One region of the Streptomyces sp. KM273126 genome, then DNA from elsewhere that is predicted to be linked to it. Evidence: riboswitches for the same ligand, from Rfam matches in the RefSeq annotation. Region 1 holds a riboswitch; each other region holds the start of a gene.

Region 1 (7,510 bases):
GTGGGTACGGGAGATCACGGCGCCTGCGCAGCCACAACCGGCGTAGCCACAGTCGGCGAAGCCCTAACCGGCGGAGCCACGCCGGCGAAGCCACGGGACCGTGTCCGCTGTCGGGACGGTGACCAAACGGTTCACCAAGCCTGACCGCACCGCCCGCGCAGCCTGTGGATAACTTCGGGTGGCGACGGTGTCGTGGGTTACGTTCGATCTGTGAACCCAACCAGCCCAGACGGCGCCACCGGCCGCATCGTCCTCCTCACCACCAGCCACCGCGTAGCACCCGGCCTGCTCTCCTGGCCCGCATGGCAGGCGTTGCACGGCGCTGACCGCGTCCTGTGCGCCGACGGCACGCACCCCCAGCTGCCGTACCTCCAGGAGGCGGGCATAGCGGTTGAGGAGGCGACCCCGAGCGCCCAGGAGCTGGTCGACGCCTGCGCCGGCGGCCACACGCTGGTCGTCGTGGCGACGGGCGAGGGCGAGCCGCACCTCACCGACGGCCTCGCCCGCCTCGCCGGCTCGGGCCGCGTGGCGATGCCCGAGCTGGAGCTGCTCCCCGCCTCGTACGACCTCCCGGGCGCCCGCCTCCTCGATCTCGTCCAGGTCATGGACCGCATCCGCGCCGAGTGCCCCTGGTCGTCCCAGCAGACCCACAAGGGCCTCGCGAAGTACGGCATCGAGGAGGCGTACGAGCTGGTGGAGGCGATCGAGGAGGGCGACCGGGACGAACTCCGCGAGGAGCTGGGCGATGTCCTCCTCCAGGTCGTGTTCCACTCCCGCATAGCCGAGGAGGACCCGGACACCCCGTTCTCCATCGACGACGTGGCCGCCGGCATCGTCACCAAGCTGATCCACCGCCACCCGCACGTCTTCGGCGACGAGACGGCGACCACCCCCGAGGAGGTCAAGGAGCACTGGCTGCGCACCAAGGCGGTCGAGAAGCAGCGCACCTCGGTCACGGAGGGCATCCCTCTCCACCAGCCCGGCCTGGCCCTCGCCGCGAAACTGGCGTCGCGCGTGCGCATGGCGGGACTGGAGGTGCCGCTGCCGAGGACCGAGGGCATCGGGTACGAGCTGCTCGCGCTGGCGGTGCGGGCCGAGACGGAGGGTGTCGACCCGGAGGCGGCGCTGCGGGCGGCGGCGCGGGCCTATCGGGATGCCGTGCGGGAAGCGGAGGGCTGAGGGGTATCACACGGCGGTGAACCGCACCGGGAGGTCGCGCAGTCCACGCATGATGAGCCCACCGCGCCACCGCAGGTCGGCCGGGTCCGCGGCGAGCCGGAGATCGGGCAGCCGGCGCAGCAGCGTCTCGATGGCGGTACGGCCTTCGAGGCGGGCCAGAGGTGCGCCGAGGCAGTAGTGGATGCCGTGGCCGTATCCGAGGTGCTGGTTGTCACGGCGGGAGAGGTCGAGCCGGTCCGGCTCGGCGAACCGTGCGGGGTCGCGGTCCGCGGCGGCGAGGACCACCAGTACCGGGTCGCCGGTGGCGATGGCCTGCCCGCCGATGGTGAGGGGTTCGGTGGCGAAGCGCCAGGTGGCCAGTTCGACGGGGCCGTCGTAGCGGAGCAGCTCCTCGATGCCGGTGTCGAGGAGTCCGGTTTCGCCGCGCTCGATCGACCCCTGGAGCCGGGCACGTTGCTCGGGGTTGCGCAGCAGCGCGTACGTGCCGTTGCCGATGAGGTTGATGGTGGTCTCGAAACCGGCGAACAGAAGCACGAAGCACATCGCGGCCGCTTCGTTCTCGGTGAGGTGTTCCCCGTGATCGGAGGCGCGGATGAGGTCGGAGATCAGGTCGTCGCCGAGGTGGCTGCGCTTGCGATGGATGAGTTCGGCCAGATAGCCGCGGATCTTCTTGACGGAGCGGGCGACACCGCCGCGCGGCCCTCCTCCGTGCCGGATCATCATCCCCGCCCAGTCACGGAAGTCGTCCTGATCCTCGCGCGGGACGCCGAGCAGATCGCAGATCGCGTAGATGGGGAGAGGGAAGGCGAAGTCGTGGATGAGGTCGGCCTCGCCCTGTGGCGCGAATCGGTCGATGAGACCGTCTGCCAACTCCTGTACGCGAGGCGCGAATTCGACCACTCGACGGGGGGTGAAGGCCTTGGAGACGAGGCGGCGCAGCCGAGTGTGGTCCGGCGGGTCGATGTTCAGCAGATGCGCCATGAGATTGGCGTTGCGCTCCCCGGGTATGCCGGTCCTGCTCTTGCCCTGTGCGTCCTCGGCGTGATGCTCGGGGTTCTTCGACAGCCTGCCGTCCGCGAGGGCCTGACGCGCATCGGCGTAGCGAGTCACCAGCCATGCCTCGACCCCGCTCGGCAGTTTCGTCCAGTGCACGGGGGAGTGCTCGCGCAGCCACGCGTAGGCCGGGTACGGGTCGGTGGCGAACTCCCAGGTGAAGAGTTCGGGGGCGGTGTTCGGGGCGTTCACACGATGACCGTATAGGGAGCCGGTTCCTGCACGCGCTGCTGAACTGCGGGGTACCGGCCGGCATCGTTCAAGGCGAGCACATGGTTCAAGACGCGCACGTGCTTCAAGACGCGCACGTGGTTCAAGAGGAGTTTCGGCCCGTTTCGCTGAACCACCTGAACCACCTGAACCACCTGAACCACCTGAACCACCTGAACCACCTGAACCACCTGAACCACCGCGGAAGCGGCACGCAGGCACGGGCGTCAGCCACGTGTCCTGCCCCCTGTCCTTCCCCTCCTCCTGCCCCCTGTTCCGTCCCTCACCGAGGTCACCGCGCGGATCACGTCGGAACCTGTCGCGATGACACACCCGAAACACTGTGATCTTCACGTGATCTGCGCGGCATGAACTTGTGACAAGCCGAAGACTGCCGATACGTTCACCGAGCAGCGTGACGCCCCGCACCACCCGTCGCGCCGGTCACCTCTGTCTCGCGAAAGGTCCCCCCATGCTCTCCGGGAACGGTCGTCACCGGCGCCCCCGTCAGGCTCCGGCTCTTCTCGTCGCGGCTGGCGTGACCGGCTCCGCCATCGCCATCCCGCTCCTCGGTGCCACGGGGGCCAGTGCCGCCGACAACACCGTGTGGGACAGCGTGGCCGAGTGCGAGAGCGGCGGCTCCTGGAGCGCCGACACGGGCAACGGGCGCTTCGGTGGCCTGCAGTTGACCCAGGACGACTGGGAGGAGTACGGCGGCCTCGACTACGCCGTCAGCCCCGATCTGGCGAGCCGTTCCCAGCAGATCGCCGTCGCCCAGAAGATCCTGGAGGACCAGGGTGTCGGTGCGTGGCGTGCCTGCGGGCTGCTCCACGGGCTCACCGAGGAGTCCGGCTCGGTCGCCATCGACACCGGCGTGGCCGGCGACTCGTCCTCCGACGGATCGGGATCATCCGGTTCCTCCGGATTGTCCAAGTCGCCCAAGGCGGCAGAGTCATCCGACTCGTCTGACTCATCCGACTCTCCCGGTTCACCGGGCTCGTCGTCCGAATCCTCCCCGGATCCTTCGTCGTCGCCGTCTGCGTCCGCCTCGGCGGACAGTTCCGCGAAGCCCGGCACGCCCGCCGGTTCCGACGCCAGTGCTTCACAGTCGCCCGACAGCTCACCCATAGAAGACCCGGCGGGCGACGACTCGGACAAGTTGGAGCAAAAGGTGGGCTCTTGGAGTCTCGTCGACACGGGCGCGGTCGACTCCGGCTCGGTCGAAGCCGGGGCAGCCGACACCGGAACGGGCGGAGCCGGCGCGGGCGGTGCCGGCCGTCACCGCGGTGCCAGTGCCGACGAGGCCGCGGTCGACAGCGTCAAAGCCTCCTCCGGCCGCCACGCGTACACCGTCCGGGTCGGCGACACCCTCGCGTCCATCGCCGACTCCCTTGACCTCGACGGCGGATGGCGTGCCCTGTACGACGCGAACAGGCAGGCCATCGGCGCCGACGCGGACAACATCGTCCCCGGTCGGACCCTGGAGCTCCCTGCCGAATAGGCCGAATAGGGCGCGGAATAGCGGAAGTTCACGTACCGGTTCGCCACTGAATGTCCGATTTAAACGCAGTGAGAGATAGATCTCAGAAGCCCTGATCGTCTTTGAAATTCCGCGAATCGCGGGTCTACGGTCAAGACCGCTCGCCACCGCGGGCCCCGGCTGCCGCAACGCCGAATCCTGCCAGTGGCCGCCCGGGAACAGTCGTCGCGTCAAGCGCCGCAGGCAGGAGCGGGGGACCCAAGGTAGGCGCCGGGCCCGGGAGTTGGGAGACGACCGGGGACGGCTTGGGGCGAAGCCGTGCGGAAGCGGCAGCGGAAGTCATCCGCAGCCAACCGTGCGGCCGGGCAACTCATCCGGCCCGAACCCGACAGCTCACCTCGCAGGCGTCGGTGAGGGGATCACTCCATGCTGTCTTCGTGCAAGGGCAAGCACCGTCGTCCGTCCAAGGCCAGCCGCATCGCCGCGTTCGCCGGCGTCACCGGCGCCGCCATAGCCGCCCCGCTGCTCGCGACCGGCACCGCCTCCGCCGCCACCGGCTCCGAGTGGGACGCCGTCGCCCAGTGCGAGTCCGGCGGCAACTGGTCCATCAACACCGGCAACGGCTACTACGGCGGTCTGCAGTTCTCCGCCTCCACCTGGGCCGCGTACGGCGGTACGAAGTACGCCGCCAGCGCCGACCAGGCCAGCAAGGCCCAGCAGATCGAGATCGCCGAGAAGGTCCTCGCGAGCCAGGGCAAGGGCGCCTGGCCGACCTGCGGCACGGGCCTGTCCAGCGCCGCGTACGACGGCGGCGGCGCCTCCTCGGACTCCGGCTCCTCCTCGAACTCGGGCTCCACCTCGGGCTCCGGCTCGTCCTCCGGCTCGGGCTCGTCCTCGAACTCCGGCTCCGCCGAGCAGAGCACCAAGAGCTCCGGCGGCCAGGAGCAGCGCGCCTCGCGTTCCTCGGAGCGGGTCACCGTCGAGACCCCGACCGGTAAGAAGGTCAAGAAGGGTGACGGCGAGTACAAGGTCGTCAAGGGTGACACCCTCAGCGGCATCGCCGAGAAGAAGAAGGTCAAGGGTGGCTGGCAGAAGCTCTTCAAGCTGAACAAGGACATCATCGACGAGGCCGACCTCATCTACCCCGGCCAGCAGCTGCACCTGCGCTGAGAACAGGCGCGTTCACGGCTGAACCGCGGCGCCCTCACATCCGTGTCCACCATGGTGGAGGCCTCGTGAGGGCCCCCGTCCCCACGGGCTCCCCGCCCCGGTGCGTGTTCCCCCGTACGCACCGGGGCGGGGTTTTTCGTGCCCACGTGCGCACCAGGGCGGCGTCTTTTGTGCCCCCTGTTTTGTTCAGTTCAGGAACAATTTACTCTCGGTTTGGTCCACCGGGTGGGCGGGAGACTGGCTGACCGCCCGGAGCCGGTTAGGCTCATCCCGCAGGGCTACCACGGCCCGCGTAACGCGTCACATCCAGAAGGAGATGCTCGTGCCGTCCATCGACGTCGTCGTAGCCCGGGAAATCCTGGACTCCCGAGGCAACCCCACGGTCGAGGTCGAGGTCGGCCTCGACGACGGCAGCACCGGTCGTGCCGCCGTCCCGTCCGGCGCCTCCACGGGCGCCTTCGAGGCCATCGAGCTCCGCGACGGCGACTCGAACCGCTACCTCGGCAAGGGCGTCGAGAAGGCCGTCCTGGCCGTGATCGAGCAGATCGGTCCGGAGCTGGTCGGCTACGACGCCACCGAGCAGCGCCTGATCGACCAGGCGATGTTCGACCTGGACGCCACCGACAACAAGGGCTCGCTCGGCGCCAACGCCATCCTCGGCGTCTCCCTCGCCGTCGCCCACGCCGCCTCCGAGGCGTCCGACCTGCCCCTCTTCCGTTACCTGGGCGGTCCGAACGCGCACCTGCTGCCGGTGCCGATGATGAACATCCTGAACGGCGGCTCGCACGCCGACTCCAACGTGGACATCCAGGAGTTCATGATCGCCCCCATCGGTGCGGAGACCTTCTCCGAGGCCCTGCGCTGGGGCGCCGAGATCTACCACACCCTGAAGAAGGTCCTGAAGAGCAAGGGCCTGGCCACCGGCCTCGGCGACGAGGGCGGCTTCGCCCCGAACCTCGGCTCCAACCGCGAGGCCCTCGACCTCATCCTTGAGGCGATCAAGGAGGCCGGCTACACCCCCGGCGAGCAGATCGCCCTCGCGCTCGACGTCGCCGCCTCCGAGTTCTACAAGGACGGCTCCTACGTCTTCGAGGGCAAGACGCGCTCCGCCGCCGAGATGACGGACTACTACGCGGAGCTGGTCGAGGCCTACCCGCTGGTCTCCATCGAGGACCCGCTGTTCGAGGACGACTGGGACGGCTGGAAGACCATCACCGACAAGCTCGGTGACAAGGTCCAGCTCGTCGGCGACGACCTGTTCGTCACCAACCCCGAGCGCCTGGCCCGCGGTATCGACGAGGGCGCGGCCAACGCCCTGCTGGTGAAGGTGAACCAGATCGGCTCGCTCACCGAGACCCTGGACGCCGTCGAGATGGCCCAGCGCAACGGCTTCAAGTGCATGATGTCCCACCGCTCCGGTGAGACGGAGGACGTCACCATCGCCGATCTGGCCGTCGCCACCAACTGCGGCCAGATCAAGACCGGCGCCCCGGCCCGCTCCGAGCGCGTCGCCAAGTACAACCAGCTGCTGCGCATCGAGGAGATCCTCGACGACGCGGCGGTGTACGCGGGCCGCAGCGCCTTCCCCCGCTTCAAGGGCTGAGCCAGGGGCTGAGCCGCCCAGCGGCAAGGCTTGGCCCGTCGTACGTACGTCCCCGTGCCCGGTCCCGTACCGTGTGCGGGGACGTACGCACGTAGGAAGCACGCAGGCAAGCGGAGGCGGAGAGGCTGAATGGCCGTCAAGGACCGGGACCGTTTCTCCACCGCGACCAGGCTGCGACTGCTCGGTGAGCAGACGGCGGCCCGTGTCTACCGCTCCCAGACCAGACGCCAGGCCCGCCGCTCCCGGCTGACCGGTCGGGCCGCCCTGCTCGCGCTCGTGCTCTGCTCGCTGATCGTGGCGCTGGCGTACCCGATAAGGCAGTACGTCTCCCAGCGCGCCGAGATCGCGGAGCTGGAGCAGCGGCGGGACGAGGCCCGCGAGCGGGTCGAGCAGCTGCGCGACCTCAAGGCGCGCTGGCAGGACGACGCGTACGCCGAGCAGCAGATCCGGCAGCGGCTGCACTATGTGATGCCCGGCGAGACCGGGTACATCGTGATCGACCCGGACGCGGCCAAGCAGTCGCGTACGACGCAGGGGGCGGCCGATCGTCCCTGGTACGCCAACGTCTGGGACGGGGTCGACAAGGCCGACGCCGCCGACCGTTAAGACTTGACGAGAGAGACCTCAGAAGCAGGTATGGAAACACCCCCGCCTTCCACCCCGCGCACCGAGCCGACCGACGCGGACGTAGCGGCCTTCAAGCAGCAGCTCGGCCGCCCGCCGCGCGGACTGCGTGCGATCGCGCACCGTTGCCCGTGCGGGCAGCCCGACGTGGTCGAGACGGCGCCTCGGCTGCCGGACGGTACGCCGTTCCC
Region 2 (7,510 bases), 1.9 Mb from region 1:
TGTACGCGATCACCGAGGACCGTTACACGCCCGCCGCCGTCTCACGGTATCTGCACCGGGCGTTCGTGTGGCCGACCACCGGGACCGAGGCTCCGGAACGGTTGGTGGAGGGGCTGCTGCGGATCGGACGGCGGATCGGGCGGCCGGCCCTGCTCATCCCGACGGACGAGGAGGCCGCCGTGCTCATCGCCGAGCACCAGGCGGCGCTCGCCGGCAGATTCCTGTTCCCGCGGGTGGACAGCGGACTGCCGCGTCGCCTCGCCAGCAAGCAGGGTCTGCACGACCTGTGTGTGAAACACGGGATCGCGAGCCCCATGGCCGTCTTCCCGCAGTCGTACGACGAGATCGAGCGCTTCGCCGGGACGGCCCGCTTCCCGGTGGTGGCGAAGAACCGGGAGGCCTTCGTGCGCAGGGCCCGGCCCGCCGTGAACGGCACCACGCGGATCGGCAGCCGGGAGGGGCTGCTGCGGCTCGCCAAGGAGTGGGGGGAACGGCCCGGCGTGATCCTCCAGGAGTACCTGCCACGGGAGGACGCCGAGGACTGGATCGTGCACGCGTACTTCGACGCCCAGTCGACGCCGCTCGCGATGTTCACCGGCGTGAAGGTGCGCTCGTGGCCGCCCCACGCGGGCATGACGGCCAACGCGTACGTCGTGGACAATCCGGAACTCGCGGACCTCGCCGCACGTTTCATCAAGGAGATCGGCTTCAGCGGGGTCGTCGACCTCGATCTGCGGTTCGACCGGAGGGACGGTCAGTACAAGCTGCTGGACTTCAACCCGCGGATGGGCGCGCAGTTCCGGTTGTTCGAGACCGAGGCCGGGATCGACGTCGTCCGCGCCATGCATCTCGATCTGACCGGGCGGCCGGTTCCGGAGGGGGAGCAGCGCGCCGGCCATCGGTACGTCGTGGAGAACATCGATCTGCCGGCCCTGATCGCCTACCGGCGCAGCGGCTACACGACCCCGCACGCGCCCGCACGCGCGAGTGGTACGGAGCTGGCGTGGCTCGCGGGTGACGACCTGCGGCCCTTCTTCACGATGCTCGCGCGCTTCGTGCGGCCGGGCGCGAAGCACCTCTATCAACTGTGGCGGACCAATCGCCGGGGCGGGGCGACCGGTTGGGCCCGTCCGAACGGTTCCGTCAGTTGACCAGTTCCGTCCGTTGACCGGATCCGTCAGTTGACCAGTTCCGTCAGTTGGCCGGTTCGACCAGCTCGACCAGTTCGACCACGAAGTAGGCACAACGCGTCCTGGGGAGGGACTTCGTGATTCATCCGGTTGCAGTGATCGGCGCCGGGCCGTTCGGTCTGTCCACCGCCGCGCATCTACGGGCGCGTGGCGTTCCCGTACGCGTCTTCGGCGAACCCATGGTGAGCTGGCGGGACCACATGCCCGCGGGCATGCTGCTCAAGTCGACGCCCGCCGCCTCGAACATCGACGCGCCGCAGCGCGGGCACACCCTCGTCGACTACTGCGACGCGGCGGACATTCCGCGACTGGTCACGGACGAGGACATCATCCCGGTCGAGACCTTCGTCGCCTACGGGGAGTGGTTCCAGCAGAATCTGGTGCCCGATCTGGAGCGGGTGCGCGTCGTGTCCGTGGACCGGCGCGGGGACGGCAGGGGCTTCGAACTCAAGCTGGACTCCGGTGAGGCGTTCACGGCGCGGGCCGTCGTCGTGGCGACCGGGCTCTCCGGTCTCGCCCATCTCCCGCCCGAGCTCAGGGGAGCGGCCACCGACGGGCCCAGCCCCACGGGACCCGTTTCGCACAGCGCGCAGCACCACGACCTGAGCCGGTTCGCCGGCAAGGAACTCCTCGTCGTCGGCGCGGGACAGTCCGCCCTGGAGACGGCGGCGCTGGCCGCGGAGGCCGGGGCGCGCGTACGGGTGGTCTCACGCGGACACGGCAAGGTGGCGTTCGGGGCACCGCCCTGGGACCAGCCCAGGCTCCGCCCGGAGTCGCCCTTCGGGCGTGCCTGGTCGCTGTGGGCCCTCAGCTACTACCCGCACCCCTACCGTTACCTCCCCGCCGAGGCCCGCCACTACCTGGTCCGCCGCGTCCTCGGACCGCTGGGCGCGTGGTGGCTGCGCGAGCGCTTCGAGGGCACGGTGGGCGTGCGCGAGATCTCGGGGGTCGTCCGTGCCGGTGTCATCGGCGGGCGCCCGCTGCTGGCGGTCCGCACGCACGGGGGCCGTACGGAGGAGCTGTCGGCCGACCATGTGATCGCGGCGACCGGCTATCGCGTGGACATCGCCGCGATGGACTTCCTCGCGCACGAGCTGCGTACGGAGCTGGTGGTGAGCCAGGGGACGCCGAAGCTGGGCGCCGGATACCGGGCGTCCGTGCCGGGGCTGTACTTCACGGGGCTGCCGTCGGCGGCGTCGTACGGGCCGGTGATGCGGTTCGTGTGCGGGACGGAGTTCGCGTCGCCCCGGCTGGCCAGGCATCTGGCGGCCGCCCACGGGTGAGGGGACGGATCGCCGTGGGGCGCGGACCTGCCGGAGGGAGAGAGACGGGCGGAGCGGCGGGCCTGCCGAGGGGAGAGAGACGGAGCGGCGAGTCTGTTGAGGGGAGAGAGACGGAGCGGCACGGATCTGGCGTCCCGTTCGTCACTTTCGGGTGACGCCGTCGGCGGGAGGCGCGTCGATCGGTGGGGCGTCGGGCCCGGGCCCGTGCCATGCGACGCCGTGCGGGCGGAGCGGGACCCCCTGATGTCCGAACGGTCAACGTACGTCGTCCGGTTCACGCCGGACAGGGGGGCCTCGGCGGTCCGTATTCTCTGATCATGAACCCGCGCACCGCATACGCTCTGATCGCCACCGACCTGGACGGAACGCTGCTCCGCGGCGACGACACGCTCTCCGACAGGTCGCGCGCGGCGCTGGCCCGAGCCGTGGCCGGGGGCGCGCGGCACCTGGTGGTGACGGGACGCCCCGCGCCCCGCGTGCGCCCCCTGCTGGAGGACCTCGGGAGCGAGGGGCTCGCGGTGTGCGGGCAGGGCGCGCAGTTGTACGACGCCGGCGCGGACCGGCTGCTGTGGTCGGTGACCCTGGACCGGGAGCTGGCCGCGACCGCGCTCGGCAAGATCGAGGCCGAGGTCGGGCAGGTGTACGCGGCCGTCGACCAGGACGGTGTGGACGGGCTCACCCTCATCGAGCCGGGCTATCTGATGCCGCATCCGACTCTTCCCGCCGTACGGGTCCAGCGGCGCGACGACCTGTGGTGCGAGCCCATCAGCAAGGTGCTGCTGCGTCATTCGTCCCTGTCCGACGACGAGTTGGCGGCGGTGGCCCGCGGAGCGGTCGGTTCCCTCGCGACGGTCACCATGTCGGGGCCCGGCACCGTCGAACTCCAGCCATGCGGGATCACCAAGGCGACCGGCCTCGCCCTGGCCGCCCGGCACCTCGGGCTGGGACCGGCCGACACCATCGCTTTCGGGGACATGCCGAACGACATCCCCATGTTCGACTGGGCCGCGCACGGGGTCGCCATGGCCAACGCCCACCCCGAACTCAAGGCCGTCGCCGACGAGGTGACGTTGTCCAACGAGGAGGACGGCATCGCGGTGGTGCTGGAGCGGCTGTTTCCGCGCGGCGGGGCCGCGGCGCATCCGGCGCCCGGAACCACGCCCGGAACCGTGTCCGTACCGGCGCCGGGCGGGCCGGGCCGGCGGAGCTCATCGCCCGCTCGGCCCGGCCGGTAGGTGCCTGGCGGATCAGTACGGTCCGTTGACGTTGTCGATCGAGCCGTAGCGGTCGGCGGCGTAGTTGCAGGCCGCCACGATGTTCGCGACCGGGTCGTACGGGTCGTCCGACGTGCCGGCCACGTGGTACGCGGCGAAGGTCGGGTCGATGACCTGGAGGAGACCCTTGGAGGGGGTGCCCTTCGCGGCGTTGGAGTCCCAGTTGTTGATGGCCTGGGGGTTGCCGGACGACTCGCGCATGATGTTGCGGTGGATGCCGTCGTACGACCCGGGTATCCCGTTCTTGGCCATGACGTCCAGCGCCTGGCGGATCCACCCGTCGAGGTCGTTCGTGTACGTCGTGTCGGAGGCCGGGGTGGGGTCGTTGGCGGACCCGGAGGACTGCTCGGCGGCGGTCGTGGACGTGTTGTCGGCCGTCGTGCTCGGCTCGCTGGGCTTGCTCTCCGTGCTCTGCGAGCTCTGCGTGCTGTCCGCGCTGACCGTGCTGTCCGCGCTCGCCTTGGTCGTCTTGAGCTTCAGGCCGAGGCCCGGGTGGATCAGGTCCGGGTTGTCGCCGATGGCCTTGCGGTTGTCCTTGTAGATCTTCCGCCAGCCGCCCTGGGCCTCGTGCTTGTCCGCGATGCGGAAGAGCGTGTCGCCCTTGGTCACGGTATACGTGAGGGACGTGGCCTGGGCTGCGGACTGCGCGGACCGGGGCGCGGCCTGCGGGGCGGCCTGGGCGGCGGCGGGAGCCTTGGCCGGCTGCGCGGCGCTCGCGGTGGTCGCGCTCAGGAAGGGAAGGGCGAGGGCCGCGGTGCCGGTTCCGGCGATGACGGCTCCTCGGGTGAGCTTGTTGGTTCGGCGGCGACGGTGCTTGCCTCGTGAGGCCATGACGCTGTTCCTCTCCGGCGCCTGCGAGGTGAGCTGTCGGGTTCGGGCGGAAAGGTGCCCGGCCAGGCATGGCGACGCGTCGTGCGTGCCGTGCGCGGCTTCACCCCGAGCCGGTCTCTCGTGAGGACCGGCGATCTTCGTGGGTCCCCCGCTCCTGCCTTCGTGAGTGGTTGGTCAGTGGGGATCCGGGCGGTGGCAGGATTCGGCGTTCCGTCCGGATTGACCGTGAACGTATGCGAGAGCACATGTCGAGAACAAGGCCGGAAGCGTGTTGAAAGCGCCCTTGATCAGCTATTTGTGGGGGAGATGCCTTCGAAATTTCCGGAAGATAACGCTCAACTTGCTTTCTGCAAAGGAGGAGTCGAGCGAGTGGGGGTGAGGGGGCATTCTGGGTCCACGTGACTCAATTCACGGAACGGACCGGGTGAAGCGCCGATAATGCGGTAATTCGGACAAGTTGGCTGTTGGTTGGCTCGTCGTTCGGGGTGCTGCTTCAGCCCCTTGTTCGAGGCCTGCCGTTCCGTAGCGGGCGTGAAGTACGAGCCGTGCGCCCGGTGTTCGGGAACCCGCGGGTCAACTCCGTGTTTCGGGCGTGGAGTGCGCGGAGAGTGGGGAGGTCGCGCGGAGGTGGGGGCCGGCCTCGGGCCTGTGGCCGGAACCTTGCGTGCGGTGGGCCTCGTTGCCGTAGCGGTCGCCCGGCGGGCGGGCCGTGTCGACCGCCCTCGAGTGGCTCCGGCGTGAGAGCGGTGCCGGCTGTCGGCGCGCGTGTCGAGGTGACGGTGTGGGGGTGCGGGTGATCGAGTCCGACGGGCCCATCGGAGTGATCTCGGAGGTCTCGCCGGTCCCGGTGCTTTCGGTGGCCTCGGGTGGCGGCGTCGACTCGGGATTCGGGTCGAATCGGTATGCATCCCTTGATCGCGGGCATACCGGATGTAATCCGGAGTGACTCGGATGACGGGGGCGCCTCTCGGTCGAGCGAAGTCCCGCCAGGGGGCCGGTGGGTGCCCGTGGTGATCGAATGGTGACCGGATACGCTGACACGAGTGATGGCAGCGACAGATCGACAAACTGTTCATCGACCATGAGACCGACCGTGTGACTGTCAGTAGACATCAGCAGACAGGAGACCCCTCGTGACCGTCGTCGGGCCGTTCGGGGTGAGCGTGCGGGACCAGGCTCTGGAAGCCGATGTCCAGGCGGGATTGGCGGCTGTCGAGGAAGGGTTGCTCGAAGCCACCAAGAGCGAGGTCCCCTTCATCCAGGAGGCCGCGCAGCATCTGCTGCGGGCGGGTGGCAAGCGTTTCCGGCCATTGCTCGTGATGCTCGCCGCGCAGTTCGGGGACCCGTACGCCCCGGGGGTCGTCCCGTCGGCCGTGGTGGTCGAGCTGACGCACCTGGCCACGCTGTACCACGACGACGTGATGGACGAGGCCGACGTACGCCGCAGCGTGCCCAGCGCGAACGCCCGCTGGGGGAACTCCGTCGCGGTACTGACCGGCGACTTCCTGTTCGCGCGTGCCTCGCACATCCTGGCCGACCTCGGGCCCGAGGCGGTCCGCATCCAGGCCGAGGCCTTCGAACGGCTGGTCACCGGGCAGATCCTGGAGACCGCCGGGCCGCGGGACGGGCGCGACCCGATCGCGCACTACCTCGACGTCCTCGGCGGCAAGACGGGGTCGCTGGTGGCCGTGTCCGGGCGGTTCGGTGCGTTGATGTCCGGCGCCGACGAGACGGTCGTGGACGTGCTGACGCAGTACGGGGAGCGGCTGGGCGTGGCGTTCCAGCTGGCCGACGACGTGCTGGACATCGCCTCCGACTCGGACGAGTCCGGCAAGACGCCGGGCGCCGATCTGCGTGAGGGCATCCCCACGATGCCGGTGCTGCGGTTGCGGGAGCGGGCCGAGCGGCTCGGGCTCGCCGAGGACGCCGCGCTGTGCGAGCTGCTCGACTCCGACCTGAGCGATGACGCGCGGCACGCCGAGGCGCTGACCCGGCTGCGGGAGCACCCCGCGCTGGAGACCGCGAGGCGGGACGCCGTGCGGTACGCGGAGGAGGCTCGGGCGACGCTGGCCCCGCTGCGGGAGTGCGACGCGAAGGCGGCGCTGGTCGAGCTGTGCGATGCGGTGGTGCATCGGGCGGGTTAGGCACGCGGAGCCGGGGTGCCCGTCCCGGGGGCTCCGCCCCCGGACCCCCTGGCCCTCCCGGACCCCCTGGCCCTCCCGGACCCCCTGGCCCTCCCGGCCCCTGGCCCTCCCGGACCCCCTGGCCCTCCCGGCCCCTGGCCCTCCGGCCTTCCCAGCCCTCGGCCTCCGGCCCTTCGGCCCGCCAGCCTCCCGGCCCACGGCCTCCTGGGACCCCCAGCCCCCAGACATCGGCCTGACCGCCTCACCCCCACCATGATCCAGAAGTCGCGTGACGCGCGTCACCCTCTCGCCCCCGCACCGCCGCGATCCCCCGGCTGCCGCGCGGTGAAGCCCGGCTGAACGGGTACCAGCCGGGCGGCGTACTCCCCTTCGACCCCTACGGGTAGGGGGAGACAGCGCCTCTCCGTGTCATCCCACAGCAGTACACGGAGTTGATTCCGGGGTCTGACGCTTCTGGATTGCCGATTTGGTCAGATGGAAGGCACCACTCCTCACCGATTCGGGTGAGAATGGCGGCTCGGGGTGGACGACGACGAGTGTGAGGACGTCGCAGCGCGCACGACTCGGCGCGCAGGACGAGGAGCAGGCCGCCGCCTACTACGGAGGTAAGGCAGACATGGCACCGTACGAAACCGACGACAGCGCGAAGGCCGACGAGGCCGAGGACGTGCGCGCCGGGCGCCGCAAGGCGGCGCGGTACGTCGTCCCGGTCACGGTGGTGGGGGTGGCGGCCGCGACGATCGGGCTCGTCCCGGCGTTCGCCGGCTCGGGTGACCCCGACCTGCCGA
Region 3 (7,510 bases), 3.5 Mb from region 1:
GCCCGAAGGAGACCACGGCTCCGGCCGCCGGGTCGATCACGGCCCGTACGACCGTGTCGACGCCGCGTGGGGCCATGCCCTGCACGACGGGCCGCAGCTCCTCGGACTTTCCGAAGAGGCCGGTCAACTCCGCGTACGCCCGGCGCAGTTGCTCCTCGTCCGTCAGGTCGAGCCGTACGCCGCCCAGGTCGGCGCGGTGCCGCAGGTGCGGGGCGGTGGCCTTGAGGGCCACGGGGTAGCCGAGGGCGCGCGCCGCCGCGACGGCCTCGTCCGGGGTGGGCGCGGGCCGGGCCTCGCGCACCGGGATGCCGTACCGGGCGAGGAGCGCGCACGTCTGGCCGGTGCCGAGCGTGAGCCCCTCCCCGCGCGCGAGGAGCGCCTCGATCTGGTCGGCGGCGCCCTTCTCGTCGATGTCCTCGTACTCCGGCACCCTCCCGGGGTCCGTGGCGTCGCGGCGCCACTGTGCGTACCGCACGGTTTCGGCGAGGGCCCGGACGGCGCGCTCGGCGGCGGGGTAGGCGGGGATGAGTCGGGCGCCCTCCGCGGGCAGTGCATCCGGGGGCAGAGCGTCATCCGGAAGCAGGACGTCCTCCACTCGCGCGCGTGCCGGCCGTTCGTCGGGGAGCGGTACGGCGCGGGGTGCCGTGCCGGCGGCCCGGGAGAGGGCGTCCGCGAGTCCGCCCAACTCCACGTGGACCACGAGGACCGGCTTGGCCGGGGCGGCGGCCGCCGCCGAGCGGAGCGCCTCGGCGAGGGCCTCGTCGGCGGCGGACGTCTCGCCCACCGCCGGTATGGCCGTCACGATCACGGCGTCGCACGCGTCGTCCGCCAGCGCCCGCGCCAGGGCCGCGTGGAAGTCCCCCGCCGAGGCCCCGGTCGTGAGGTCCAGCGGCGGCAGGGGGCCGAGCCCCTGGGCGAGGCACGCGTCGTACGTCAGCAGTCCGAGCGACTCCGAGTTGCCGAGGATCGCCACGCGCGGGCCGGCGGGCAGGGGCTGGCGGGCCAGCAGCAGCCCCGTGTCGACGAGCTCGGTGATCGTGTCCACGCGGATCACGCCGGCCTGTCGCAGCAGGTCGGAGACGGTGGCCTGCGGCAGCCGCGTGGCACGTACGGGGTGCCCCTGGGGTGGCGCACCGCCGTGGCGCGCACCCTGGACCACGACCAGCGGCTTGGCCGCGGCCGTGCGGCGCGCGAGGCGTGTGAACTTGCGCGGGTTGCCGATGGACTCCAGGTACATGAGGGCGACGTCGGTGTCCGGATCGTCGTACCAGTACTGGAGCACGTCGTTGCCGGAGACGTCCGCGCGGTTGCCCGACGACACGAAGGTGGACACGCCCGTGACGCCGGTGACTCCTCCCCCGCGCCGGTGGAGCCGGGACAGCAGGGCGATGCCGATGGCCCCGGACTGGGCGAAGAGGCCGATCCGTCCGGGGCGCGGCATCTCGGGAGCGAGGGAGGCGTTGAGCCTGATGCCGGGCGAGGTGTTGATGATCCCGAAGGCGTTGGGCCCGACGATGCGCATGCCGTGGGTGCGGGCCTGGCGCACCAGTTCGCGCTGGCGCTCGCGCCCTTGGGGGCCGCTCTCGGCGTACCCGGCGGAGAGGACCACGAGGCCCTGGACGCCGTGCTCGCCGCACTCGGCGACGACCTCGGGGACGTGCTCGGCCGGGACGGCGACGACCGCGAGGTCGACGGGCTCGGCGATCTCGCGGATGGATCGGTACGCCGGGACTCCGCCGAGCTCCTCGTCCTGAACGGCCCTGTTGACGGCGTACAGGCGCCCGGTGAATCCTGCGTCCCGCAGGTTGGCGAGCACGTTGCGGCCGACGCCTCCGGGCGCGCGTCCCGCGCCGATGACGGCGACCGAGCCGGGCGCGAGCAGCCGCTGCACGGACCGGGCCTCGGCGCGCTGCTCCCGCGCGCGCTGCACGGCGAGGGAGCGGTCGGTGGGCTCCAGGTCGAGCTCCAGGCGGACGACTCCGTCCTCGAAGCTGCGCTGCTGCTGGTACCCGGCGTCGGTGAACACCTTGATCATCTTGGTGTTGGCGGGGAGCACCTCGGCGGCGAAGCGGCGGATGCCGCGCTCGCGGGCGACGGCCGCGATGTGTTCGAGGAGCGCGGACGCGACACCCCGCCCCTGATGGGCGTCCTGCACGAGAAAGGCGACCTCGGCCTCGTCCGCCGGAGTTGACGCGGGCATGCCCGCTGCATCGATGCGGTCATAGCGTACGGTGGCGATGAACTCGCCGCCGACCGTGGCCGCGAGTCCCACCCGGTCCACAAAGTCGTGGTGCGTGAAGCGGTGGACGTCCTTGGCGGACAGGCGAGGGTACGGCGCGAAGAAGCGGTAGTACTTCGACTCGTCGGACACCTGCTCGTAGAAGCTGACCAGGCGCTCGGCGTCATCAACGGTGATGGGCCTCACGCGCGCGGTGCCGCCGTCGCGCAGCACCACGTCAGCCTCCCAGTGGGCGGGGTACTCGCGCCGGTCCGACGAGGTCTGCATGGGCCCCAGAGTAGGACTCGCGTACGACAACGGCGCGGGGCGGTCTCGCGCACGAACACGGCGCGGGGCAGTCTGGGGGACACACAACAGCCGGATCGCGGTCAGGCCGTGGGCCCGATCCGGACCCGCTCCACGAAGCGGGAGACCGACCTGGACAACCCGGTCCAGACCGGTTGAGACACCTGATGACACCTGATGACACCTGATGACACCTGATGACACCTGAAGGGCAGCAACACATGGCTGAGCGCCGCGTCAACGTCGGCTGGGCCGAGGGCCTCCACGCCCGTCCCGCCTCCATCTTCGTCCGGGCCGCCACGGCCTCCGGTATCCCCGTGACGATCGCCAAGGCCGACGGCACCCCCGTCAACGCGGCCTCCATGCTGGGCGTGCTGGGCCTGGGCGCCAAGGGCGGCGAGGAGATAGTGCTCGCCTCCGAGGCCGAGGGCGCGGACGCCGCGCTCGACCGCCTGGCGAAGCTGGTCGCCGAGGGGCTCGAAGAGCTTCCCGAAACCGTCTGAGTGACGCGGCAATAGGCCCGAAAGGCCACCCGCGCACACATCGAAGGGCTCGTCCGAATTATCGGGCGAGCCCTTCGCATTTCCTCTTCGAGGGCAGCAGAAATAATCCCCCGCGAATCCCCCGCCGAATTCGGCCCTCTTTGTATACGGCTCTCCTGTTAATGCCGCAGGCCCGTGATGTTTACGGGATGTTGCGAAGTCCTCACACGCTCGGCGCGGTCGGCCTGACCGGGAAATCGCAGCCGGTGCGCGGCGGTCGCGCGCTCGGCGTGCAGGGCCGTGATCGTGCGGGCCCGCTCGCTGTCGCCGCGCGCCACGGCGTCGACGATGCCGCCGTGCTCGGCCCAGGACTCGACGGGGCCGGCGGGCGCCTCCACCGCGTACATCCAGGCGATCTTGTGGCGCAGCTGGGCGAGCGTCGAGGTCAGCGCGGGGCTGCCGGAGGCCTGGGCGAGCGTCTCGTGGAACCAGCCCCCGAGTGAGCGCAGGTCATCGCTGTTGCCCCGCCTGGCCCGCTCCTGCCCCAGCCTGACCAGGCCCCGCAGCACCTTCAGGTGCGCCTCGGTACGGCGCTGGGCGGCGCGCGCGGCGCCCAGCGGCTCCAGCAGCATGCGCATCTCCAGCAGGTCGGAGGCCTCCTGCTCGGTGGGCTCCGCGACACACGCGCCCGCGTGCCGTCGGGTGACGACGAAGCCCTCGGCCTCCAGCGTGCGCAGCGCCTCACGGACGGGGACTCGGCTGACGCCGTACCGGCGGGCGAGGAGTTCCTCGGTGAGCCGGCTGCCGCGCTCGTAGACACCCGCGACGATGTCATCACGGATCGCCGTGCATACCGAGTGCGCCGGAATACGCATGACCGGACCTCCGCCTTAATCCCCGTGAAACGCCATTGATTGACGTGCGCTCAAGCGACTCTATTGCAGTTGGCCGGAAATTCCGATGCCGGGCCGGAATCCAGGGATATTTTTTGGACAGGAGGCACGTCACAACGACGAAAGCCCCGGCTCGGTGAGCCGGGGCCTCGTAGAGCCTCGTGGTGCCGCTGGGACACGGGCGGACGGCGAGACGTCCGCGGTCGGCGGCGGGCGCGTGCCGTCAGACGTTCACGCCGTGCGAGCGCAGATACGCGACGGGATCCATGTCCGAGCCGTACTCGGCCGTCGAGCGGGCCTCGAAGTGCAGGTGCGGGCCCGTGACGTTGCCGGTCGCCCCGGACAGGCCTATCTGCCGGCCCGGGGTGACCGTCTGGCCGACGGAGACCCCGATGGACGACAGGTGGCCGTACTGCGTGTACGTGCCGTCGTGCATCTTGATGACGATGTTGTTGCCGTAGGCACCGCCCCAGCCCGCCTCGACGACGGTGCCGGAGCCGACCGCGCGGACGACCGTGCCCGAGGAGGCGTGGAAGTCGATGCCGGTGTGGCTGCCGGAGGACCAGGCGGCGCCGCCGGACTTGTAGCCGGTCGAGACGTACGAGCCGCTGACCGGGGCGACGAAGGTGTTGAGGCGCTTGCGCTCGGCCTCACGGGCGGCGCGCGCCTTGGCCTCGCGCTCCTTCTTGGCCGCCTCGGCCGCCTCCTCCGCGCGCCGCTTCGCGAGGGCCTCGGCCTTCCTCTGCGCGGCCGCCTCCGCGGCGGCCTGCTGCTGGGCGACGGCCTGGGCGTCGATCTGTTCGGCCACCGCGTCGCCGATCTCGATGGCCTGGGTGAGCCCGGTCTGTCCGGCGGAGGTGTCCGCGGCGAAGGCGGGGGCGGCCAGCGTGCCGATGACGCCGGAGGTGGTGAGCGCGGCGGCGCCGACGGCCTTCGTGGTCGCGCGCTTCATCCGGCCGGCGCGGCGGTGCTTCCCGGTGGCGCAGGTGAACGCCATGAAGTGGCTGGTCCTTTCCTTCCTTCTCGCCTACCGGGTTAGCTGACGGGTTCGGAGCAGGAAGGTCTCCTACGGTCCCCCTTCACCATGGGAAGGGCGTCCGATTCACCCCAGGGACTGCGATTGGGTCCCCGGCTCCCCTGGCTCGCGCCGTTCGGGGACTCGGCGATGACTGTCCGGTGCCGCGGGTGCGGCGCACTGCTGACGAACAGCCGAACAGACGCTAAGCGGGCCCTCTTTGAAATCACAAACGAAGCAGGGGTTTTGTAGCGCACACCACAGGGCAGACAGGCAACTTCCCCCGCAAAACAGACATCCGGGGCCCTGATGACTCTTTCGTCACCAGGACCCCGGAAGCCGGTGGGCCCGGCTGGGCCCGTGCGGGCGCTCTACTCGGCGCGTACGACGGAGACTTCGCCGATGCCGAGTGCCTTGACGGGCTCCTCGATCTGCGCGGCGTCACCGACGAGGACCGTCACGAGGCGGTCCACCGGGAAGGCGTTCACCACGGCCGCGGTGGCCTCCACGGTGCCGGTCGCGGCGAGCTGCCGGTACAGCGTCGCCTGGTAGTCGTCCGGCAGGTGCTGCTCGACCTGGTCGGCGAGGGTGCTCGCGACGGCGCCGGCCGTCTCGTACTTGAGAGGGGCGACCCCGACGAGGTTCTGCACGGCGACGTCACGCTCGGCGTCGGTGAGGCCCTCGGCGGCGAGGGTGCGCAGCACGGTCCACAGGTCGTCGAGGGCCGGGCCCGTGTTCGGCGTGTCGACGGAGCCGCTGATGGCGAGCATCGCGGCGCCCGAGCCGTCGGGCGCGGAGCGCAGCACCTGGCCGAACGCCCGCACACCGTAGGTGTAGCCCTTCTCCTCGCGCAGGACACGGTCCAGGCGGGAGGTGAGGGTGCCGCCGAGGCAGTACGTGCCGAGCACCTGGGCCGGCCACACTCGGTCGTGGCGGTCGGCGCCGACGCGGCCGATGAGCAGCTGCGTCTGGACGGCTCCGGGGCGGTCGACGATGACGACGCGGCCGGTGTCGTCGGCGGTCACCGCGGGCACGGGGCGCGGCTGGGCCGAGGAGCCGGTCCAGGCGCCCAGGGTGTCGCCGAGCAGCGCGTCCAGGTCGACGCCGGTGAGGTCGCCGACGACGACCGCGGTGGCCGTGGCGGGCCGCACGTGCTTCTCGTAGAAGGCGCGCACGGCCGCCGAGTCGATGCCCTCGACCGTCTCCTCGGTGCCCTGGCGCGGACGCGACATGCGCGAGGTCGCCGGGAACAGCTCCTTGGAGAGCTCCTTCGCGGCACGGCGGGCCGGGTTGGCGGTCTCGTGCGGGATCTCGTCGAGCCGGTTCCGCACCAACCGCTCGACCTCGCTGTCCGCGAACGCGGGGGCCCTCAGGGCGTCGGCGAGCAGACCGAGCGCCTTGGGGAGCCGCGAGACGGGGACTTCGAGGCTGAGACGTACGCCGGGGTGATCGGCGTGCGAGTCGAGGGTGGCGCCGCAGCGCTCCAGCTCGGCGGCGAACTCCTCCGCGGAGTGCTTGTCGGTGCCCTCGGAGAAGGCACGGGCCATGATCGTGGCGACCCCGTCGAGGCCCGTGGGCTCGGCGTCGAGGGGGGCGTCGAGGAGCACCTCGACGGCGACGACCTGCTGGCCGGGGCGGTGGCAGCGCAGCACGGTCAGCCCGTTGTCGAGCGCGCCGCGCTCGGGCGCCGGGAACGCCCAGGGCCTGGCGTCGCCGGCCTGGGGCTGCGGGTGGAAGTCCATGGTCGCGAGCTCGGTCACTTGGCCGACTCCTCGTTCTCGTCGGTCACCGCGGCTTCGGCGGTCTCGTCGGCTTCGTCGGCGTCCCCGCTCCCGGCCGTGATCGGCTCGTACACGAGCACCGCGCGGTTGTCGGGCCGCAGCCGGGCCTGGGCGACGGCCTGGACCTCCTCCGCGGTCACGTCGAGCACGCGCTGGACGGCGGTGAGGGCGAGCTGCGGGTCGCCGAACAGGACGGCGTACCGGCACAGTTCGTCGGCGCGGCCCGCGACCGTGCCGAGCCGGTCCAGCCACTCGCGCTCCAACTGGGCCTGGGCGCGCTCCATTTCCTCGGCCGTGGGGCCCTCGGCGGCGAACCGGGCGAGCTCCTCGTCGACGGCGGCCTCGATGACCGGGACCTCGACGTCGCCGGAGGTCTTCACGTCGAGCCACCCCAGGGAGGGCGCCCCCGCCAGCCGCAGCAGGCCGAACCCGGCGGCGACGGCCGTACGGTCGCGCCGTACGAGCCGGTTGTAGAGGCGGGACGACTCGCCGCCGCCGAGGACCGTCAGCGCCAGGTCGGCCGCGTCGGCCTCGCGCGTGCCGTCCTCCGGGAGGCGGTAGGCCGCCATCAACGCGCGCGCGGGGACCTCTTCCTCCACGACCTCACGCAGCTGCTCGCCGATGGTCTCCGGCAGCGAACCGTCCCGCGGGGCGGGCTTCCCGTCGTGCCCGGGGATGGACCCGAAGTACTTCTCGATCCAGGCGAGCGTCTGCTCCGGGTCGATGTCGCCGACCACGGAGAGCACCGCGTTGTTGGGCGCGTAGTAGGTGCGGAAGAACGCGCGCGCGTCCTCCAGCGTGGCCGCGTCCAGGTC
Region 4 (7,510 bases), 680 kb from region 1:
GTGAACCCCGGTTCCCCGACGGGCCGAAGGCCGATCCCGCAGGGTCGCACTTCGAGCGGCGGATCCGGAGTTTTCAGCCGCGGCGGAGCCGGGTGACGGCGGGCCAGGCGGACGCGTTGCAGCGCCTGTGGCCCAAGTGGGGGCTGGACATCGACGGGCAGCGGACGATCGATCTCGCCGAGCTGTTCGGGAACGCGTGCCCCGTGGTGCTGGAGATCGGGTTCGGAATGGGGGAAGCGACCGCGCGGATGGCCGCGGAGGATCCCGAGACCAATGTTCTCGCCGTGGACGTGCACACCCCGGGCCAGGGCAATCTGCTCAATCTCGCCGATCAGAACGGGCTGTCCAACATCCGGGTGGGGAACGGGGACGCCATCATCCTGTTGCGCGAGATGCTCGCCCCTGACTCCCTCGACGGACTGCGCGTCTACTTCCCCGACCCGTGGCCCAAGAAGCGGCACCACAAGCGGCGGCTGATCCAGCCGGAGTTCCTCACGCTCGCCGCGTCCCGGCTCAAGCCGGGTGCCGTCCTCCACTGTGCGACCGACTGGGAGCCGTACGCCGAGTGGATGCTCGACGTGCTCACCGCGCACCCCGACTTCGAGAACACACAGGCCGGCGGCGGATTCGCACCGCGTCCTGCGTTCCGGCCCCTGACCCGTTTCGAGGGCCAGGGACTGGACAAGGGTCATGTGGTGAACGACCTGCTCTTCGGACGCGTACAGCACAGGGACGTAACGTCCAAGGAGCCAAAGGAATCGCAGGAGTTTCAGGGGTCCCACGGGCCCCACGGGCCCCAGGAGTCCACAGGTTCCCAGGGTTTCCAGCAGCAGCGCGGAGGGCAGCCAGACCACCCAGTCCATCCCGACCAGCCATAACCCACCGGCGCCTGACCAGTCCCGCCGAACGCCCGCGAGGCACCACCGAGCAGCACTGCACCTCACGCGGCAGCATCGCGGGCAGCGCCCCTCCCTCGTTAGGGTCGATGCCGTGGCCACCTTTCCCCCGTATCCGACGCACCCCAGCGAACCGCCCGGCCCCGGCGGCCCAGTCGGCGGGAGACGGAGCCCAGCGCACTGGTGGCGCAAGAAGTGGGTGCGGTACGGGGCGCTCATCACGCTGCTCACGCTCTCCGGGCTGGTCATCCTCGCCCTGGTCCGCGAGCAGACCGGTACGGAGGGGTTCCTGGTCGGGCTGGGGCTGGCGGTACTCCCCGTGCCGTTGCTCATCGCCACGTTCCGATGGCTGGACCGGGTCGAGCCCGGGCCCTGGCGCAACCTGGTCTTCTCGTTCGCCTGGGGCGCGTGTGCCGCGGCACTGATAGCCATCGTCGCGAACAGCTTCGCGACCAGATGGATAGCGACGGCCACCGCCGATCCGTCCAGTGCGGACACCCTCGGCGCCACCGTGATAGCGCCCGTCGTGGAGGAGACCGCCAAGGCCGCCGCGATCCTGTTGATCTTCCTGTTCCGCAGACGGGACTTCACCGGGATCATGGACGGCGTGGTGATCGCCGGGGTCACCGCCACCGGGTTCGCCTTCACCGAGAACATCCTCTACCTCGGCACGGCCTTCGGAACCGACCAGCTCAGCGGCGGCAGCGGAATCGCCTCCGTGACGGCCGCGACCTTCTTCGTCCGCGTGATCATGTCGCCCTTCGCGCATCCGCTGTTCAGCGTGTTCACGGGGATCGGCTTCGGGATCGCGGCGCTCTCCGCGGACCGGCACCACGTGCGCCGCGTGCTCCTCCCCCTCTCCGGGCTGCTCCTCGCGATGGGCATGCACGCCCTGTGGAACGGCTCGTCGGCGTTCGGGGAGTTCGGTTTCTTCGCGGTCTACGCGGCGTTCATGGTTCCCGCGTTCGGGCTGCTGACCTGGCTGGTCATCTGGACGCGGCAGCGGGAACTGCGCACCGTGCGGGACGAGTTGCCCGCGTACGCGGCCGCCGGGTGGCTGACGTCGCCCGAGCCGTACGCCCTCGGGAACATGAAGGCGCGACGGCTGGCCCGCGAGTACGCCGGGCACCAGTTCGGTCGGGAAGCGGCGCGGTCGGTCGCCGAGTACGAGGCGTATGCGACCTCGCTCGCCTTTCTGCGGCACCGGGGGCGGCGGGGCCGGGCGAACGCCGATTTCGTCGTACGGGAGCGGGAGTTGCTCTTCGAGCTGTGGCGCCGACGGGAGATCGCCCGTCCCTCCCTGGCGTACGCGGCACAGACCACGGCACCGATGCCCGTGCACGGGAGCGCGTACGGCTACGGGTACGGGTACGGCTACGGATACGGGAGCGCGTACGAGTTCGGGCACGGATACGGGCATGGGTACGGGCATGGACACGAGTACGAGCACGAGCACGGGCCCGCGTTCGAGTACGCGTCGGCGTACGGGCACGGCCCGGCGGCGCCGTATCCCTCCTGCAACCCCTATCAGACGTAGTTCGGGGTAGTCCGGGGTAGTTCGGCGTAGTCAGGAGGCTTCGGACGGTACGGCACCGGCGGTCGGGGTGAGCGCCGGTGCCGAGAGCGGACCGCGGGAAGCGGAACGCAGGAAGCGGAACGCGGGGAACGGACCGACGGAAGCGGACCGCGTCCGCGTCAGCTCCCCTGCGACGCCTCCGTCAGCTTGGCCAGCTCCTCGTCCGTGAGGGTCAGCTCCGCCACCGCCACCAGGGCCGGCAGCTGCTCCACCGTCCGCGCCGAGGCGATCGGTGCGACGACCGTCGGCTGGGCCGCGAGCCAGGCGAGGGCCACTGTGGCGATCTCCGCCCCGCGCGCCCCGGAGATCTCGTCCAGGGCCGCGAGGACCCGTACGCCCTGCTCCTTCTCCAGGTAGGCGCCGGCGCCCTGGGCGCGAGCGCTGTCCACGCTCGTGCCGGGGCGGTACTTGCCGGTGAGGAAGCCCATGGCGAGGGAGAAGTACGGGACGGCGGCGAGCCCGGCGCGGGCGGCGACGTCCTGCAGGGGGCCCTCGTACGTGGAGCGGGAGACCAGGTTGTAGTGCGGCTGGAGCGCCACGTACCGGGCGAGGCCCTCGCGGTCGGAGAAGTCGAGGGAGGCCTGGAGGCGCTCGGGCGAGATGTTGGAGGCCGCGATGGCCCGGACCTTGCCCGCCTTCACCAGGTCGTCGAGCGCCCCGACGATCTCCTCCACCGGGACTTCCGGCTTGTCGAAGTGGGTGTAGTAGAGATCGATGTAGTCGGTGTCCAGACGGCGCAGGGAGGCGTCCGCGGCGGCCTTGATGTTGGCGGCCGTGAGGCCCTGGTAGTCGGGGTGCTGGCTGACCTTCGTGGCGATCACGACGTCGGACCGGTTGCCGCGCGCCTTGACCCACTTGCCGATGACGGTCTCGGACTCGCCGCCCTGGTTGCCCTCGATCCAGGCCGAGTAGGAATCGGCGGTGTCGATGAAGTTGCCGCCCGCGGCCGTGTACGCGTCGAGTACGGCGAAGGACTGTGCCTCGTCGGCGGTCCAGCCGAAGACGTTGCCGCCGAGGGAGAGCGGGAAGACCTCGATGTCGGATGAACCAAGCTTGCGAAGAGAAGTCATGCTTTACAACAACGCCCTCGCCGGACGCACGCATTCCGCGCGTCCGGACGAGGGTTTGTGAATCCGGGAGGAGATCACCTCACCTGCTCCCGGAGGACCTCAGGGGGTGAGCCCCTTGCCCTGCAGCCACGCCATCGGGTCGATGCCCGAGCTGCTGCCGCCCGGGTGGACCTCCATGTGGAGGTGGGCGCCGGTGACGTTGCCGGTGGCGCCGACGCGGCCGATGACGTCGCCGGTCGCGACCTTCTGGCCGACGCTGACGCCGATGGAGGACTGGTGGGCGTACCAGATCTCCGTGCCGTCGTTGAGGGTGAGCACGGTCTTGTAGCCGTACGAACCGTCCCAGCCGGCCTGGGTGATCGTGCCGGTGCCCACGGCCTTGAGCAGGGTGCCCGTGGGGGCGGCGAAGTCGAGGCCGGTGTGCTGGCCGGAGGACCAGTAGGCGCCGGACTGACCGAAGCTGGAGCTGATGGTGTACGAGGACGTCGGCAGCGTGAACTGCTTGGCGAGCTGGGCGAGGCGCTCGGCCTCGGCCTTCTTCCTGGCCTCCTCCTCCGCCTTCGCCTTCTCGGCGGCGGCCTTGGCCTCGGCCTGCTCCCGCTCCTTGGCGGCGGCCTCGGCGGCCTTCTTCGCGGCGGCGGACTCGGCGGCGGCAGCGGCGGCGCGGTCGACCGCTTCCTGCTGCGACTCGGCCTGCTGCATGATGCGGGCGCGCAGCGCCTCACCGGCGTCGTCGGCGCCCTGCTCGGCGTCGGTGAGGCTCAGGCCCGCGCTGCTCAGCGGGGTGGGGGAGCTCTCGGGCTCGTCCTCGGAGTCGAAGACCGAGCCGACGTTCGGCATGTCGGGCATCGAGATGGAGACCGGCGGCTTGCCGGTCTGCGCGGAGGCCATGCCGCCCGCGCCGACGGCGGCTATGACACCGACGCCCAGAACGGTGGAGCTGCGGGCGAGTCCGCCACGCTGCTTGGCGACGCGGTGCCGGCCGCGAAGGGGACGAATGGACTCCGCGGTGGGGTTCCACTCCTGCCAGGGGCCCTCGTCCTGGCTGTTGTAGCCGCCATACCCGAAGGTGTCGCTGTCGCCGTGTCGGTTCGGCACGGACGGAGCTTCGGTCGCAGACCGGTTCGACGCCACGTGGGCGTACTCCTTTCCTTCCTTCTCGCCTACCGGGTTAGCTGACGGGTTCGGAGCAGGAAGGTCTCCTACGCGCGTAAACCAGCCGTGCTTCCACGGTGGTTTCCGCGCGATTCACCCCAGGGTTGGTGGTTCCCCGGTTCCCTTGCGGGATTCGGCGCGTGCGCACGGAGCCGCCTCTTGTGACGGCTGGGACGACCGCGCTGCGTTATCGAACGTTAATAGACGTGCGGGCCGTATTCCAAGCGGTTCCGGATGATCGTTCACGCCCGTGCGCGGGATTTAGGGGGCATGGGGGGCCGAATAAGGGCGAGCTACCCCTGTATCAGGTGTCACAAGAGTTCTGATGGTATGTCAGATGTTATGCGGAGTGAGGCTGTTCGGACACGCTCGGTGATCGTGAATATGGGGAAGTCGTGAACGGTCATCGCCGGGGCTTCCTCGTGGACACCCTGGCGAATGCCGGGAGTTGGGCCGTCAGCCCGCGGAGAGCTCCGCCAGGTCCGCCAAGGGCAGCGTGTGCTGGGTCTGGAGGACCTTCGCCCGCAGATAGCGGACATTGTGGGCGGTGGTGAAGACGCCGGTGGGGACGCGAGTACGGACCTTGACCCCGAGGTCACGGAGCTGCTGCGCCTTGTCGGGATTGTTGGACAGCAGGTCCAGGGTGTCGATACCGAGGGCCTGGAGCATCTGCGCGGCGGCCGTGTAGTCGCGGGCGTCCTCAGGGAGGCCGAGGGCGGTGTTGGCGGCGTACGTGTCGAGACCCTCGTCCTGGAGGGCGTACGCGTCGAGCTTGTTGTAGAGGCCGATGCCCCGGCCCTCCTGGCGGAGGTAGAGGAGGACCCCACCGCGGTCTGCGATCTGCTCCACCGCCTCGCGCAGCTGCGGGCCGCAGTCGCAGCGGGCCGAGCCGAAGACGTCGCCGGTCAGGCACTCCGAGTGCAGGCGGACCAGCGGGGTGGCGCCGGGCGCGGGCTCGCCGAGGACGACGGCCACGTGCTCCCGCCCGTCGGCCAGACCGTGGAAGGTGACCAGCTCGGCGTCGACGCCGTATCCGTCGTGGAAGCGCAGCGGGACCCGGACGCGGGAGCGGGGGGTGGCGGTGGGCTGGTCGGACATGCGGGCCTCCGGGCCAGGTGCGGGTGCAAGGTCGGGGATCTGATTCAGTTTTGAAGCAAATCGCCTCACGAGGACGACCATAACCCTGCTTCAAACTTCAAGCAACCCTGATGGGGGCGACGCATTCCCCGGTCGGGCGAGATCGCGGAGCCGGCCCCATGGACTAACTCGAAGGACAGGAGCGGCGGCGCCACGGGAGGTCGTCAGGGGTGACCGCCTCAGTGCCGTCGCCCTGGAGCGCCTTCGTGATGCCCGTACAGATCCGCTCCAACTGCTCCACCTGCCCCGGGTCGAGGTGGTCGAACACCGCCCTGCGAACCGTCTCGACGTGCCCCGGTGCCGTACGCTCCAGGAGGGCCATGCCCTCGTCCGTCAGCACCGCGACGCTCCCCCGCTTGTCCCACTCGCAGTCCTCGCGCCGCACCGCACCGTCCTTCTCCAGGCGGGCCACGGCGTACGTCAGCCGACTGCGCGTGATCTTCAGCACCTCGGCGAGATCGGTCATCCGCAGACGCCGGTCCGGCGCCTCGGAGAGCATGGCCAGCACGGAGTAGTACAGGTGCGGCAGACCCGCCTCCTGCTGGAGCTGACGGTCGAGCGTGTCCTCCAGAAGCGCCGACGCGGCAATGTACGCGCGCCAGGCACGCTGTTCCTCGGGGCTGAGCCAGCGGGTCGTCATACGGACAGTGTAGTTATTGTTTAAAACTTGAACCAGGTGCCCGCGTGGCAGCCGCCCGAGGCCACCCACCGGTCACGACACACCCCGCCGACCGATCGGTCACGACCACGGGAGCGACCCCCATGCCCCAGCCCTACGTCCTGTTGTCCGCCGCCGTCTCCCTCGACGGCTACCTGGACGACACCGGGCCCGAGCGGCTGCTGCTGTCGGGTCCGGACGACTTCGACAGGGTCGACGAGGTACGGGCGGCCAGTGACGCGATCCTGGTCGGCGCCGGCACCCTGCGCACCGACAACCCCCGGCTGCTGGTGAACTCACCCGAGCGGCGCGCGGCGCGCCTCGCCGCCGGGCTCCCGGAGTACCCGCTGAAGGTCACCGTCACGGCGTCCGGCGACCTCGACCCCACGGCCCGCTTCTGGCACACCGGCGGCGAGAAGGTGGCGTACACGACGGACAAGGGCGCCGAACGCCTGCGCGCCCTCGACCTCCCGGCCGACGTGGTCTCCGTGGGCCCCGAGCTGGAGTGGCGGTCCGTGCTCGACCACCTGGGGGGCGTACGGGGCGTCCGGCGCCTCATGGTCGAGGGCGGCGGCCAGGTCCACACCCAGCTGCTCCGGGAGGGCCTCGCGGACGAGCTCCAGCTGGCCGTCGCACCCCTGTTCGTGGGCCAGTCGGACGCCCCGCGGATGTTCGGCGCGGGGGAGTACCCCGGCGGCCCGACCAGCCGCCTCCGCCTGCTGGAGACCCGGCCCGTCGGCGATGTCGTCCTCATCCGGTACGCGCCCACGGTCCCCGGCACGGGCGGGCAGCCCTCGGCGGCCGACCGGCACTGGCTGGACCTGGCGTGCGACCTGGCGGCACAGTGCCCGCCCTCACGGACGGCCTTCAGCGTGGGCGCCGTGATCGTGGCGGCCGACGGTACGGAACTGGCCCGCGCCCACTCCCGCGAGGGCGACGACCCGGTGGTCCACGCGGAGGAGGCGGCCCTGGCCAAACTGGACCCCGCCGACCCGCGCCTCGCCACCGCCACCGTGTA

The links. A riboswitch is a leader RNA that binds a small molecule or an ion and turns the genes downstream of it on or off. The one in region 1 is predicted to bind cyclic di-AMP.
Region 2: it holds a riboswitch for cyclic di-AMP, as region 1 does, so the genes downstream of both, E0500_RS12740 (LysM peptidoglycan-binding domain-containing protein) here and E0500_RS04445 (transglycosylase family protein) in region 1, are expected to answer to the same signal.
Region 3: it holds a riboswitch for cyclic di-AMP, as region 1 does, so the genes downstream of both, E0500_RS19620 (M23 family metallopeptidase) here and E0500_RS04445 (transglycosylase family protein) in region 1, are expected to answer to the same signal.
Region 4: it holds a riboswitch for cyclic di-AMP, as region 1 does, so the genes downstream of both, E0500_RS07600 (M23 family metallopeptidase) here and E0500_RS04445 (transglycosylase family protein) in region 1, are expected to answer to the same signal.

The regions. Positions count from the first base shown of each region.
Region 1 is NZ_SJXB02000001.1:1,056,805-1,064,314, reverse strand. It holds gene E0500_RS04470 (SurA N-terminal domain-containing protein) at 1-46, shown strand, start outside; gene E0500_RS04465 (nucleoside triphosphate pyrophosphohydrolase) at 211-1,179, shown strand; gene E0500_RS04460 (cytochrome P450) at 1,186-2,424, opposite strand; gene E0500_RS04455 (hypothetical protein) at 2,421-2,624, opposite strand; gene E0500_RS04450 (transglycosylase family protein) at 2,915-3,943, shown strand; cyclic di-AMP (ydaO/yuaA leader) riboswitch at 4,148-4,344, shown strand; gene E0500_RS04445 (transglycosylase family protein) at 4,349-5,092, shown strand; gene eno (phosphopyruvate hydratase) at 5,415-6,695, shown strand; gene E0500_RS04435 (septum formation initiator family protein) at 6,825-7,301, shown strand; gene E0500_RS04430 (DUF501 domain-containing protein) at 7,332-7,510, shown strand, end outside.
Region 2 is NZ_SJXB02000001.1:2,957,616-2,965,125, forward strand. It holds gene E0500_RS12725 (ATP-grasp domain-containing protein) at 1-1,151, shown strand, start outside; gene E0500_RS12730 (FAD-dependent oxidoreductase) at 1,268-2,473, shown strand; gene E0500_RS12735 (HAD family hydrolase) at 2,791-3,708, shown strand; gene E0500_RS12740 (LysM peptidoglycan-binding domain-containing protein) at 3,721-4,578, opposite strand; cyclic di-AMP (ydaO/yuaA leader) riboswitch at 4,584-4,780, opposite strand; gene E0500_RS12745 (polyprenyl synthetase family protein) at 5,712-6,722, shown strand; gene E0500_RS12750 (sigma-E factor regulatory protein RseB domain-containing protein) at 7,339-7,510, shown strand, end outside.
Region 3 is NZ_SJXB02000001.1:4,578,739-4,586,248, reverse strand. It holds gene E0500_RS19635 (GNAT family N-acetyltransferase) at 1-2,506, opposite strand, end outside; gene E0500_RS19630 (HPr family phosphocarrier protein) at 2,746-3,027, shown strand; gene E0500_RS19625 (GntR family transcriptional regulator) at 3,186-3,881, opposite strand; gene E0500_RS19620 (M23 family metallopeptidase) at 4,123-4,896, opposite strand; cyclic di-AMP (ydaO/yuaA leader) riboswitch at 4,909-5,074, opposite strand; gene E0500_RS19615 (pitrilysin family protein) at 5,286-6,674, opposite strand; gene E0500_RS19610 (pitrilysin family protein) at 6,671-7,510, opposite strand, start outside.
Region 4 is NZ_SJXB02000001.1:1,732,692-1,740,201, forward strand. It holds partial or broken gene trmB (tRNA (guanosine(46)-N7)-methyltransferase TrmB) at 1-734, shown strand, start outside; gene E0500_RS07590 (PrsW family intramembrane metalloprotease) at 991-2,433, shown strand; gene E0500_RS07595 (aldo/keto reductase) at 2,592-3,542, opposite strand; gene E0500_RS07600 (M23 family metallopeptidase) at 3,642-4,676, opposite strand; cyclic di-AMP (ydaO/yuaA leader) riboswitch at 4,688-4,846, opposite strand; gene ribA (GTP cyclohydrolase II) at 5,154-5,795, opposite strand; gene E0500_RS07610 (MarR family winged helix-turn-helix transcriptional regulator) at 5,959-6,474, opposite strand; gene E0500_RS07615 (dihydrofolate reductase family protein) at 6,597-7,510, shown strand, end outside.